Dinghuibacter silviterrae: one gene and its partners. The protein of the gene in region 1 binds, or shares a complex with, the protein of each later gene. Links are inferred from orthologs where the notes say so. Each region holds a gene or a part of one and is shown on either strand. Other genes may lie near its edges.

Evidence for each region.
Region 2: the proteins of EDB95_RS02030 (region 1) and smc are in contact, whole or in part, in a crystal structure (PDB 3ZGX), measured with the Bacillus subtilis proteins. The link is inferred for Dinghuibacter silviterrae from one-to-one orthologs.
Region 3: EDB95_RS02030 (region 1) and scpB share a complex: the UniProt entries of both Bacillus subtilis proteins name them as parts of the cohesin-like complex. The link is inferred for Dinghuibacter silviterrae from one-to-one orthologs.

What each region holds. Positions count from the first base shown.
Region 1 is NZ_SODV01000001.1:461,756-465,498, forward strand. The notes cover bases 508-3,426. They hold EDB95_RS02030 (segregation and condensation protein A), read right to left. Parts: upstream 2,396-3,426; coding sequence 1,619-2,395; downstream 508-1,618. Other genes in these bases: dxs (1-deoxy-D-xylulose-5-phosphate synthase), read left to right, coding at 508-1,612; EDB95_RS02035 (DUF3078 domain-containing protein), read right to left, coding at 2,423-3,355; mscL (large conductance mechanosensitive channel protein MscL), read right to left, coding at 3,361-3,426. Also shown: more of dxs, read left to right, coding at 1-507; more of mscL, read right to left, coding at 3,427-3,743. UniProt on the Bacillus subtilis protein: Participates in chromosomal partition during cell division. May act via the formation of a condensin-like complex containing Smc and ScpB that pull DNA away from mid-cell into both cell halves.
Region 2 is NZ_SODV01000002.1:1,669,995-1,674,436, forward strand. What follows is about bases 1-4,030. They hold smc (chromosome segregation protein SMC), read left to right. Parts: upstream 1-305; coding sequence 306-3,830; downstream 3,831-4,030. Other genes in these bases: EDB95_RS23995 (ORF6N domain-containing protein), read right to left, coding at 3,843-4,030. In the rest of the region: more of EDB95_RS23995, read right to left, coding at 4,031-4,367. UniProt on the Bacillus subtilis protein: Required for chromosome condensation and partitioning.
Region 3 is NZ_SODV01000001.1:158,675-161,991, reverse strand. Bases 1-2,905 are described here. They hold scpB (SMC-Scp complex subunit ScpB), read left to right. Parts: upstream 1-1,045; coding sequence 1,046-1,765; downstream 1,766-2,905. Other genes in these bases: lysA (diaminopimelate decarboxylase), read left to right, coding at 1,784-2,905; atpG (ATP synthase F1 subunit gamma), read left to right, coding at 157-1,038; EDB95_RS00775 (MFS transporter), read left to right, coding at 1-109. Also shown: more of lysA, read left to right, coding at 2,906-3,007; EDB95_RS00755 (thioredoxin family protein), read left to right, coding at 3,009-3,317. UniProt on the Bacillus subtilis protein: Participates in chromosomal partition during cell division. May act via the formation of a condensin-like complex containing Smc and ScpA that pull DNA away from mid-cell into both cell halves.

The sequences.
Region 1 (3,743 bases):
AAGCCCCTACGATACCTTTGGCGTCGGACACTCCTCCACCTCCATTTCCGCGGCCCTCGGTATGGCCATGGCCGCCAAATACAAAGGGGAACGCGACCGCCAGGTGGTGGCCGTCATCGGAGATGGCGCCATGACCGCAGGTATGGCCTTCGAAGCCCTGAACCACGCCGGCGTGGCCGATTCCAATGTGTTGATCATCCTCAACGACAATTGCATGAGCATCGATCCCAACGTCGGTGCGCTCAAGGAATACCTGACCGACATTTCAACATCACCGGCGTACAACCGCGTCCGGGACGACGTCTGGAAACTTCTCGGCAAACTGCCCGTGGGCAAGCACTTTACAAGGGAAATGGCCGCGAAACTGGAACAAAGCGTCAAGGGGCTGGTCAGCAAAAGCAGCAACCTTTTTGAATCCCTGAAGCTCCGGTATTTCGGACCCATAGACGGTCACAACATCACCAAGCTGGTAGACGTCCTCCAGGATATGCGCAGCATCCCGGGGCCGAAGCTGCTCCACATCCTCACTGTAAAGGGCAAAGGCTACGCCCTGGCCGAAAAGGACCAGACCAAGTGGCACGCGCCCGGTTTGTTCGATAAGGTAACCGGGGAGATCCATAAAAAACATTTCCCCACCCCGCAGCCCCCCAAATACCAGGACGTATTTGGCCATACCCTGATCGAGCTCGCTGAGGCCAATCCGGCCATCATGGGTATTACACCCGCTATGCCCAGCGGCAGCTCCCTGAAATTTATGATGGAAAAGATGCCCAACCGCGCTTTCGACGTGGGCATCTGCGAACAACACGCCGCCACCTTAAGCGCCGGCCTGGCCACTCAGGGGCTTCGTGTGTTCTGCAACATCTACTCGTCCTTTATGCAAAGGGCTTACGACCAGGTGGTGCACGACATCGCCATTCAAAAGCTCCCGGTCGTGCTTTGCCTGGACCGCGCCGGTCTTGTCGGAGAAGACGGCCCCACCCATCACGGGGCTTACGACATCGCCTACTTCCGCTGTATCCCCAACATGATCATCAGCGCGCCCATGAACGAACAGGAGCTGCGCAACCTCATGTACACGGCTCAGCTCGACAGCACGACCCAACCATTCGTCATCCGGTATCCCAGGGGCGAAGGTGTCATGCCGGAATGGAAGACCCCCTTCCAGGCCATCGAAATCGGCAAGGGCCGGAAGCTGCGGGATGGCCAGGAACTCGCCATCCTGTCCATTGGGCACCCCGGTAACTTTGCCGCGGCCGCCATCCGCGACTTGAAAGCCGAAGGTCTCCAACCAGGGCACTACGACCTCCGTTTTGTCAAGCCCCTCGACGAGGAACTCCTGCACGAGGTCTTCCGGAAATACAAGAAGATTGTCACCGTTGAAGACGGTACGGTGAAAGGAGGCTTTGGCAGTGCCATCCTCGAATTCATGGCGGAAAACGGATACAAGGCCGACGTACGGATCCTTGGCATTCCCGACCGCATCGTCGAGCACGGCAAACCCGCGGAGCTACAGCACGAATGTGCTTATGACGCCGAGGCCATCAAGGAAGCCGTCCGCTCCATGATGTCGATCGAAGTCGTGAGCACTAAAGGATGGGAGAAAAAATAAGCACGCCTAGACGCCGTCAGGCTCTGGCTCCGGTTGCTCTTCATTCCATTCAATGATGAAATTATTGCGGCCTTCCCCCACAAGGATGGATAAGTGCTTCAACTGCACCAGTTCCAGCATCGAGAGGAACAGGAAGATCGCCTGGATGCGGTCCTGGGCATCCTCGAAGATTCGTTCGAACGACAATGTCTTTTCCCGGCCGGCCAGCTCCAGCAACCCCTTCCGGCTGTCCTCCATGGTGTAATTGTAGGGGACCACGGTATGGACAGGTTTGTTGTTCCGGTCATACACCCGTTGCATCACCTTTTCAAACACCTTCATCAGCTTGAACATGGTGATGGTCTGTATCTCCGTCCCTTCCCCGGCGTCTTCACCGATGGCACCCAACTCTTTGGCCAGGTTGCCCCGTTTGATCATCAGCATCCGCAGGGCTTCCATTTCCGCCAATTGTGCCGACGCTTCCTTAAATCGCTTGTATTCCAGAATTTTGTCGACCAGTTCCTGGCGGGGATCGATCTCCTGGCCTTCGGCATTCAGCTCCTTGCGCGGCAACAACATCTTCGCCTTGATCCGCATGAGCGTGGAAACAAAAAGGATGAACTCGCTGGAAAGCTCGATATTCAACGATTCCTGGGTATGGATAAAGTCCAGGAAGTCGTTGATGATCCTGGTGATCGGAATATTGTAAATGTCCAGTTCGTCCCGTTCGATAAAAAACAGCAACAGGTCGAAGGGTCCCTCGAACTGGGGAAGTTTTATCTGGTAGCTTTCTGTGTTGGCCATCCCCGAAAGTACGGAAATTTAGGCCGTCTACAACTTCACGGCGAGCCCAATCCCCAGGATCGACTGGAACTGCGTCCCCCAAAGCGTCCCGTTCGGTCGCCTGGCATTGTCGTCGTAGATGATGTTCAGGTTGTAGGTCGCCGTCAGCACCTTGTTGACCTTCATTGCGATCTGGTTCGTGGAATAGACGTCTATGTCCCCAAAATTCTTCAGGTAGTTGGAATACAGGTCCAGGCGTGCGGTATAGACGACATTCTTGGCGATGGACTTGTTAAAGATAGCGCTGGCAAATGCCCCAAACTGGAAAAGTACCGACTTGCCGGTATCGATCCCAAAGCTGGGCGCCAGGGTCTTGTTGGTCGACACGATCCAACGAGCGGACACCGGCGACAAAAACAGAGAAAACCAATCCTTTGGCTTGTACTGCACACCCGGGCTAAGCAGGATGTACGCCGGCGCCATAAACTGTGAAATCAACTGGTTGGAATCCTTGCCTTGCTGGTTCTTATAGTAGTTGTAGCCGTTGGTGAATTGGGAACGGAAGTCGAACATGGCGGATATAAACCACTTGCCGCTGTCGAGCTGGTAGCCGTAACGGCTCAGAAGGTCGAACAGGTCGCTGCTTTTTTGCAGGCCAAGGTCGGTCGTGTTCGTGAATCCATAATTGGCGGTCAGTGTATTGTCCCAACTGACCCGTCCCTTTTTGTAAAAGGCCCAGAAATTGTCCGCCGTGTTCAACGACATCGTAAAATCCTGGGCGCCCGCGGCCCAGTTGCTGCTGCTGGCCTGCGCAAAAGTAAGCCCCAGCAACGCACCCACGGTCCAGCCCTGTCGCAGGCTGTCGGGTTTACCGGAAAACGTCTGGCCGGAGGCCGATTGGATATCTTTAATGGAATTTTGGCCGTTTACCCCTGTGGCAAACGCGATCAGGATACTTAACCAAAGTGTACGAAAGGTCATTATGCCTATTGTTTGTTTTTTAATTCGTCCCGGATTTCCATCAGCAACTGGTCGGTGCTGGAAGGTCCTGCCGGGGCCGCAGGTGCCTCTGCCTGCTTCCTTTGTAACGCCGCGATGCCCCTTACCATCATGAAAATTATAAAGGCGAGGATCAGGAAGTTGAGACAAACAGTCACGAAATCTCCCCATGCAAATACGGGGCCTATTTTGCGCGCTTCGGCAAGCGTCAGGCTGGGATCTTTCGCCACGGCGTCCCGTACGCTCTGTTTCAGGGGCAGGTAATAGTTGCTGAAATCCTTATTCCCAATGGCAAGTCCAACCGGCGGCATGATCAGGTCATTCACCACCGAGTCCACAATCGTCTTGAACGCGGCGCCGATGATCACAC
Region 2 (4,442 bases), on another replicon or contig:
TTATACAAAGCGACGGCGGCGGCCAGTCCCTTATCCTCGACGGGTGCCAGGACGCTCCGGACGGAATCGATATTATAAAGAGACGTCGGTGTCAGGGAAACAGCCCCGTTCTCCTTATGCCCGCAGGCAGCAAGGACAACGACGAGGCAAACGATGGTGGGAAAACGGGTCGGCATGCTGAAATATAGGTATTATTACTCAGCCCATTACATATATGGCTGATTTTTTGTTGAAAACTAGTGCATAACAACCCCGGGCACCCCTTTCGGAAAAATTATATTTGCTGTTCGCTAAATGGTCAGACTGTGCGTTTAAAGACCCTCGAAATAAAAGGATTTAAGAGCTTCGCCGATAAGACGGTGTTGCATTTTGACGAAGGCATTACCGGGGTCATCGGCCCGAACGGTTGTGGCAAAAGCAATATCGTCGACTCCATAAGATGGGTGATCGGGGAGCACAAAATGAGTTCCCTCCGTTCGGAGAACCTCGAAAGCCTTGTATTCAACGGCTCCCGGACCCGTTCGTCCAGCGGCCTGGCCGAGGTGTCCCTGACCTTCGAGAACACCAAGAACCTCCTCCCCACCGAATTCAACACGGTGACGGTCACCCGCAAGTTTTATAAAAGCGGGGAAAGCGAATACCGCCTCAACGACGTGTCCTGCCGTTTGAAGGACATCCACAACCTGTTTATGGACACGGGTGTGTCTACCGACTCCTACGCCATCATCGAGCTCGGGATGGTTGACGACATCATAAAGGACAAAGACAACAGCCGCCGGCGCATGCTCGAACAGGCCGCCGGTATTTCCATCTATAAAACGCGCAAAAAAGAGGCCCGTCAAAAGCTCGATGCCACCGAGCAAGACCTCGCGCGGATCGAAGACCTGCTCTTCGAAATCAACAATCAGCTCAAAACCCTGGAAAGCCAGGCCAAAAAAGCCGAAAAGTATTTCGAAGCCAAAAAGGAATACCGCACCCTCTCCATCGAGCTCGCCAAGGCCTCCCTGGAAGGGTTTAACCTCACCTATAAGGACCTCCACGACCAACAGGAAACGGAGACCGACCGCCGCATCCAACTGGAAGCCGCCATCGCCCTTGAAGAAGCCACGGTCGAACAGGAGAAGGTGGGTTTTGTGGAAAAGGAACGCGCCCTCCAGTCCCTGCAACACCAATACAACGATTTGGTCCAGGAGCTGCGCACCAAGGAGAACGAAAAGAACCTCGCCTCCCAGCGGCTCCACTACCTCAAGGAACGTGAACTCAATACCCGTGATTTCCTCGATAAATCATTAAGCCAGCTCAAGGGCCTCGAAGAAAGCATCGGCTTCTCCGGCCAGCAGGTCACCGAGGAACAGGAGCGCCTCGAAGAAAGCCGCGACCGTCTCGACGACCTCAAAGCAGGCGTGGAGGACAAGCGCTACATCTTTGACGACAAACGCACCGCCACCGACCTCCTTCGCAAGGAGAACCAGGCCCTCCAGCGCCAACAGTTCGACGCCGAGAAAAACGTCGCCGTCGCCGATACCTCCATCCTCAACCTGCAGCGCGGCGTCCACCAGCTTCGGGACGAACAGGCCCAGAGCCGCGACCAGATCACGCGCTTCGAACAGGAAAAGGTCGCCAAGGAAGCCGAACTCGCCGCCAAAAAGACCGAGCTCGAAAACCTCCAGGCCCAACACGAACACGCCAAGGCCCAGATCCTCCAAACCCAGGAACGCGTCGAACAACTGCGTCTCCAGCTCGCCGATGAAGGCCGCAAGCTCGACGCCCGCCGCAACGAACACGACCTCCTGAAAAGCCTCATCGACAACATGGAGGGCTACCCCGAAAGCGTCAAGTTCCTCCACAACAACAAGGGCTGGAACCACGAGGCGCCCATCCTTTCGGACATCATTTATGTGAAGGAAGAATACCGCGCCGCCGTCGAGAATGTGCTCGAACCTTACCTCAACTATTACGTGGTGAACAACCTCGCTGAAGGGCTGCAGGCCGTTCACCTCCTCGACGATAACAAGAAAGGCAAGGCTAACTTCTTCCTGCTCGACCAGTTCGGTGACGCCGCTTCCACCGCCCCGCACCAACCCTCCGGGACGCTGCCGTCTCTGGATGTCGTCGAAGTCGACCCCCGGTATAGCACGCTTGTGCACCACCTTTTGGGCAACGTCTTCATCGCCGAAACCGAAGACGCCCTCTACCACAGCAACGGCGCCGTCGTCCTCGAAAAGACCGGTAAATACGTCAAGGGCCACTACAGCCTCACCGGCGGCAGCGTAGGCCTTTTCGAAGGCAAAAAAATCGGTCGCGCCAAAAACCTCGAAAAACTCGCCGGGCAGATCGACGCCCAGGAACGCGTCGTGTCCGGCATCAAGGAACAGATACAGGCCCGTCACCAGGAAGTCGCCCACTACACCGGCCAGCTCAGGGAACAGGCCATCCGCCAGACCCAGCAGGAGATCAACCAGCTCACCAACCAGGCCTACGCCCTGCAAAACAAGCTCGAAAACCTCCACAGCCAGGAAGCCGCGGGCGCCCGCCGTCTCGAAGACCTGGAAGACAACCTCCAGCGCACCAACGACAACGTCAGCGACCAACGCGACCTCCTCGAACGCCTCAATGCCCAGCTCGAAGAACTCTCTTTACGCATGCAAGGCGCCGAGGAAGCTTATGCACGGGCCGAGCAGGAATATAATTTTTCCCAGGCCCAATACAACGAAGCCAACCTCCACCTCACCCGTCAGCAAAGCAAGGTCACTGCGCTAAAACAAGAGCTCGATTTCAAAAACAACCAGCTCCGCGACCTCCAGGGGCAGGTCGAGCAAAACAACGCCCACCTCGCCGACACCACCCGCCAGATCGAGGAATCCGGGGACGCCCTCCAGGACTCCCACGAAAGCCTCGTCGACCTCATGCGCCGGAAAGAAGAAGCCGAACACCAGGTTAACACCTCCGAGCAAGCCTACTACAACCTCCGCAACAGCCTCGCCGAAAAAGAAAGCGAGCTCCGCCATAAACAAAAGTCAAAGGAACAAGTCGACTTCCTCCTCGGCCAGCTAAAAGACAAGGTTTCCGAGCTCAAGCTCCAGCTCGCCGGCATCAAGGAACGCCTCAGCGTCGAATTCCGCGTCGACCTCGACGCCATCATCGACGAAGAGCGCGAAACCGACACCTCCGTCGAAGACCTCACCGCCGCCGCCGAACGCCTCAAAAAGCGTATGGAAAATATGGGCGAGGTCAACCCCACCGCCATCGAAGCCTTCCAGGAAATGAAAAAACGGTACGAGTTCATCCTGGAGCAAAAGAACGACCTCGTTACCGCCAAAGACTCCCTCCTCCAAACCATCCAGGAAGTCGAGTCCACCGCCAACCAGAAGTTCCTCGACACCTTCAACGCCGTCCGCGAGAACTTCCAGCGCGTCTTCAAAGCCCTCTTCACCGAAGAAGACACCGCCGACATCATCCTCGAAAACCCCGAGAACCTCGCCGAAACCACCATAGACATCATCGCCAAGCCCAAAGGCAAACGTCCGTCTTCCATCACCCAGCTCAGCGGCGGTGAAAAGACCCTGACCTCCACCGCCCTGCTCTTCGCGATCTACCTCATCAAGCCCGCGCCCTTCTGTATCCTCGACGAAGTCGACGCCCCTCTCGACGACGCCAACGTCGGCAAGTTCACCCAGATGATCCGCAAATTCAGCGAGAACTCCCAATTCATCATCATCACCCACAACAAAACCACCATGTCCACCGTCGACGTCATTTACGGGGTCACCATGCAGGAGCCGGGCGTGAGTAAGCTCGTGCCGGTGGATTTCAGGACGTTGAGTAACTAGCGCGCCCTCGCGCTACGCCTTAAACCCGATCATCTGCCGCGCCGGCCGCGCCGGGTTCAGCAATTCCTTCAGATACCTGAAGATCTCCTCAATCTCAGCATCGTGTCCCGTTACCCGGCGATCCAACTGCTCCAGCTTTAGCAGGATTTCTTGATTGCTGACCCACATTTCCCGCATACGGGTGAAGACACGGATGATCTGGATGTTCACTTTGATGGCTCGTTCGCTGTTTAGGATGCAGGACAACATGGTTACGCCCTGTTCTGTAAATGCCAGTGGCATATACCTCCTGCCACCCCAACTTGAGGTAACAATTTGTGACCTCAAGTTGGCGAACTCATCTTTTGTCAGCTCAAACATAAAATCGGTGGGGAAGCGTTTGAGGTTTCGCCGTACAGCTTGTTTGAGCGCTTTCGTCTCTACACCGTAAAGAATAGCCAGGTCGTAATCGATCATAACCTTCTGTCCTCTAATTACATAAATGCTGCTCATGACAGTTTCGTCCGTTACCGCGGCCGATTGTGTTTCCTTTTCCATACCTCAAAATTGGAAAAGTTGCCCCTACCAAACATCAAATGTGCACAAAATATTTTTATTATCACTATATGTTTC
Region 3 (3,317 bases), 300 kb from region 1 along the record:
TTGTCTGTCGGGGCTGGGGCTGATCTCCGTGGCGGCGGTGGCCGTCCTGTTGGAATCGTTCGGGAACGGACCCGTGGCGAGAATATCCCGGGGAAGAGCCGTTTTGTAGGTATTTCCCCTGTTTTCGCTTACCTTTGCCCCCAATTTTTACCAGTTATGAGTGGTCAGTTAAAAGAAGTACGCCTCCGCATCAAATCCATCCAGGGAACCCAGCAGATCACCAAGGCATTGAAAATGGTGAGCGCCGCCAAGCTGCGCCGCGCCCAGGACGCCATCCTCCAGATGCGTCCCTACGCCCAGAAGCTGCAGGAAGTGCTGGCCAATATCGTGAGCAACACGGATGGAGATCTGGGGCTGAACCTGGCGACCCAACGGCCGGTAGAACGCGTATTGTACATTGTCATCACATCCGACCGCGGTACCTGCGGGAGCTATAACTCGAACGTGATCAAATTGGCCCGCCAGTCCATGCAACAGAAATACCCGGCTGCCTTAGCCGCCGGAAAGGTCACGGTCTGGGGTATTGGTAAAAAAGGCTTTGAATATTTCGAGCGCAACCGGTTCAAGGTGAGCGCCTCCTACAAAGACATTTTCCTGCACCTGTCCTTCGAGCAGGTCCAACAGGCCGCCCAGGCGGCCATGAAGGCCTTCCTGGACAAGGAATTCGACGCCGTGGAGATCGTCTATAGCGAATTCCGCAACGCTGCCACCCAGGTCTTCAAGGTGGAGCCTTTCCTCCCCATCGCCAAGGTGGAGAGCAAGGCCGGCGCCAAAAAGGCGGACTTTATTTTCGACCCTTCCAAAGAAGCGCTCGTGGCCGAGCTCATGCCGAAGATCCTCAATACCCAGTTGTTCAAGGCCGTCCTGGACGCCAATGCTTCGGAGCACGGGGCCAGGATGACCGCCATGGACAAGGCCACCGAAAATGCCAACGAGCTCTTGCGCAACCTCAAGATTTCGTACAACCGGGCCCGCCAGGCGGCCATTACCACCGAACTTACCGAGATCGTCAGCGGGGCAGCCGCCTTACAAGGCTGATGCAATTATGGAGCTAAGCCAGATCATTCCCCATATCGAAGTGTTGATCTTTGCGAGCGACAAACCGTTGACCAATGCCGAATTGCTCGACCTGGTCAACAACGCCCTTGGCTTTATCGAAGACCGGGCGGTGCCCGAACAGGTCGAGGCGGCGCTGGAAGCCATCCGCGAGAAATACGCTTCGGAGTTTTATCCCTTCGAGGTCCGGGAAAGCGGCGGTGGCTGGCAGTTCCTGACCAAAAAGGAATACCACAAAACGGTGGCGCTCCTGGTCGGGGACAAGTTCCTCAAACGGTTGAGCGCCGCGGCCCTGGAGACACTGGCCATCATCGCCTATAAACAGCCCATCACCAAAGGAGAGATCGAATCGATCCGCGGTGTCAACAGCGACTATTCCGTGCAGAAGCTCCTGGAGAAGGAGCTGATCGTCATCTCCGGCAGGAATGAGGAGTTGCCGGGTAAACCCCTGGTGTATTCGACCTCGCGGACCTTTATGGACTATTTCGGGTTGAATTCGGCCGCGGAGCTGCCTACGATCAAGGAGGTCCTTTTGGAGCAACCGGTGTTGCCCTTTGTCGTGACGAATGACCATCCTGTTGAGACCGATCGCCTGGAGGAGGAAGACCGGTTGTCGGTGAGCGCCAGCGGCGACCTCGTGGCGGGCGCAAAGGGCGACGAGCCCGAACAGACCACTGAAGAAGAACAACAACCAGATCCCGAGTCCTGACTGACAAATTTTTTCCCAATGACCAACGAACAACTGATCCATATTGCCCGTGAATACGGGACCCCTGTATATATATACGACGCCGATAAAATTGCCATCCAATATGGCAAGCTGCAACGTGCTTTTTCGGCTTGCAGCGCGCGCTTTTTCTACGCCTGTAAGGCCCTGACCAATATCAATGTACTTCGGTATATGCGCGCTTTGGGCGCCGGGCTGGATTGCGTCAGCATCAACGAAGTGAAGCTGGGTCTCCTGGCCGGTTTCGAGCCCGGGAACATCCTGTTCACGCCCAATTGCGTGGACCTGGAAGAGATCGTCCAGGCCAAGGAACTGGGCGTGCTGCTGAACATCGACAACATCTCCATCCTGGAGCAGTTTGGCAATAAGTTCGGGGGTTCTTACCCGGTGTGTATCCGGCTCAATCCCCACATCATGGCAGGTGGGAACTATAAGATCTCCACGGGTCACGTGGACAGCAAGTTCGGGATTTCCATCCACCAGATCCGGCACATCGAGCGGATCGTCAAGACGTTCAAGATCCACGTCAACGGGCTGCACATGCATACCGGCAGTGAAATCAAAGACGTGAACGTTTTTCTCCAGGGGTTGGAGGTCATGTTCGAAGAGGCCCGTCACTTCGACCGGCTGGAATTTATCGACCTGGGCAGCGGGTTTAAGGTGCCCTACCAGGAAGGCGAGCCGGAAACCGACGTGGACACGCTGGGTAAAAAAGTATGCGCGGCCTTTGCCGCCTTTTCAAAAGAATATGGCCGTTCCCTGGAAGTCTGGTTCGAGCCGGGCAAATACCTGGTCAGCGAGTCCGGATACCTGGTGGTCAAGGCAAACGTGATCAAGCAAACCACGGCCACTGTCTTCGTGGGGGTGAATTCCGGGTTTAACCACCTGATTCGTCCCATGTTCTACGATGCCTATCACCGGATAGAAAACCTGTCCAACCCCGGTGGCGCGGAACGCATATATACCGTGGTCGGTCATATCTGTGAAACGGATACCTTTGCCTGGGACCGCAAGCTCAACGAGGTGCGGGAGGGCGACCTCCTGGTCTTCTATAATGCCGGGGCCTACGGGTTCGAGATGTCCTCGAACTTCAACTCCCGTCTGCGGCCGGCGGAGGTGATGGTGGAAAAGGGTGAGGCCCGGCTGATCCGGAAGCGGGATGTGTTCGAGGACCTGTTGAGGGGTCAGGTGTATGAGGCGCCGCAACTCAGTGCAACCGAATGATATGAAAAGATATGTATTGCTGGCCTGTGTGCTGGGTGTCTTCGGAGCGCTTCAGGCCCAGGACCTGAGCACCTTCCACGCCTATCACCCGGAGGAGGATGCTGCCGCCGGTCTTCAACGGGCGGTGAAGTCGGCGTCGGCGGCCCACAAGAATGTCTTTGTCGAGATCGGTGGCAACTGGTGTGTATGGTGCGCCCGTTTTGCAGAACTGAGCGGCACCGATCACCAGATCGATTCCGCGCTCAACACGGATTTCGTCGTCCTTCATGTCAATTTTTCCAAAGAAAATATGAACCTGCCGTTGATGGCG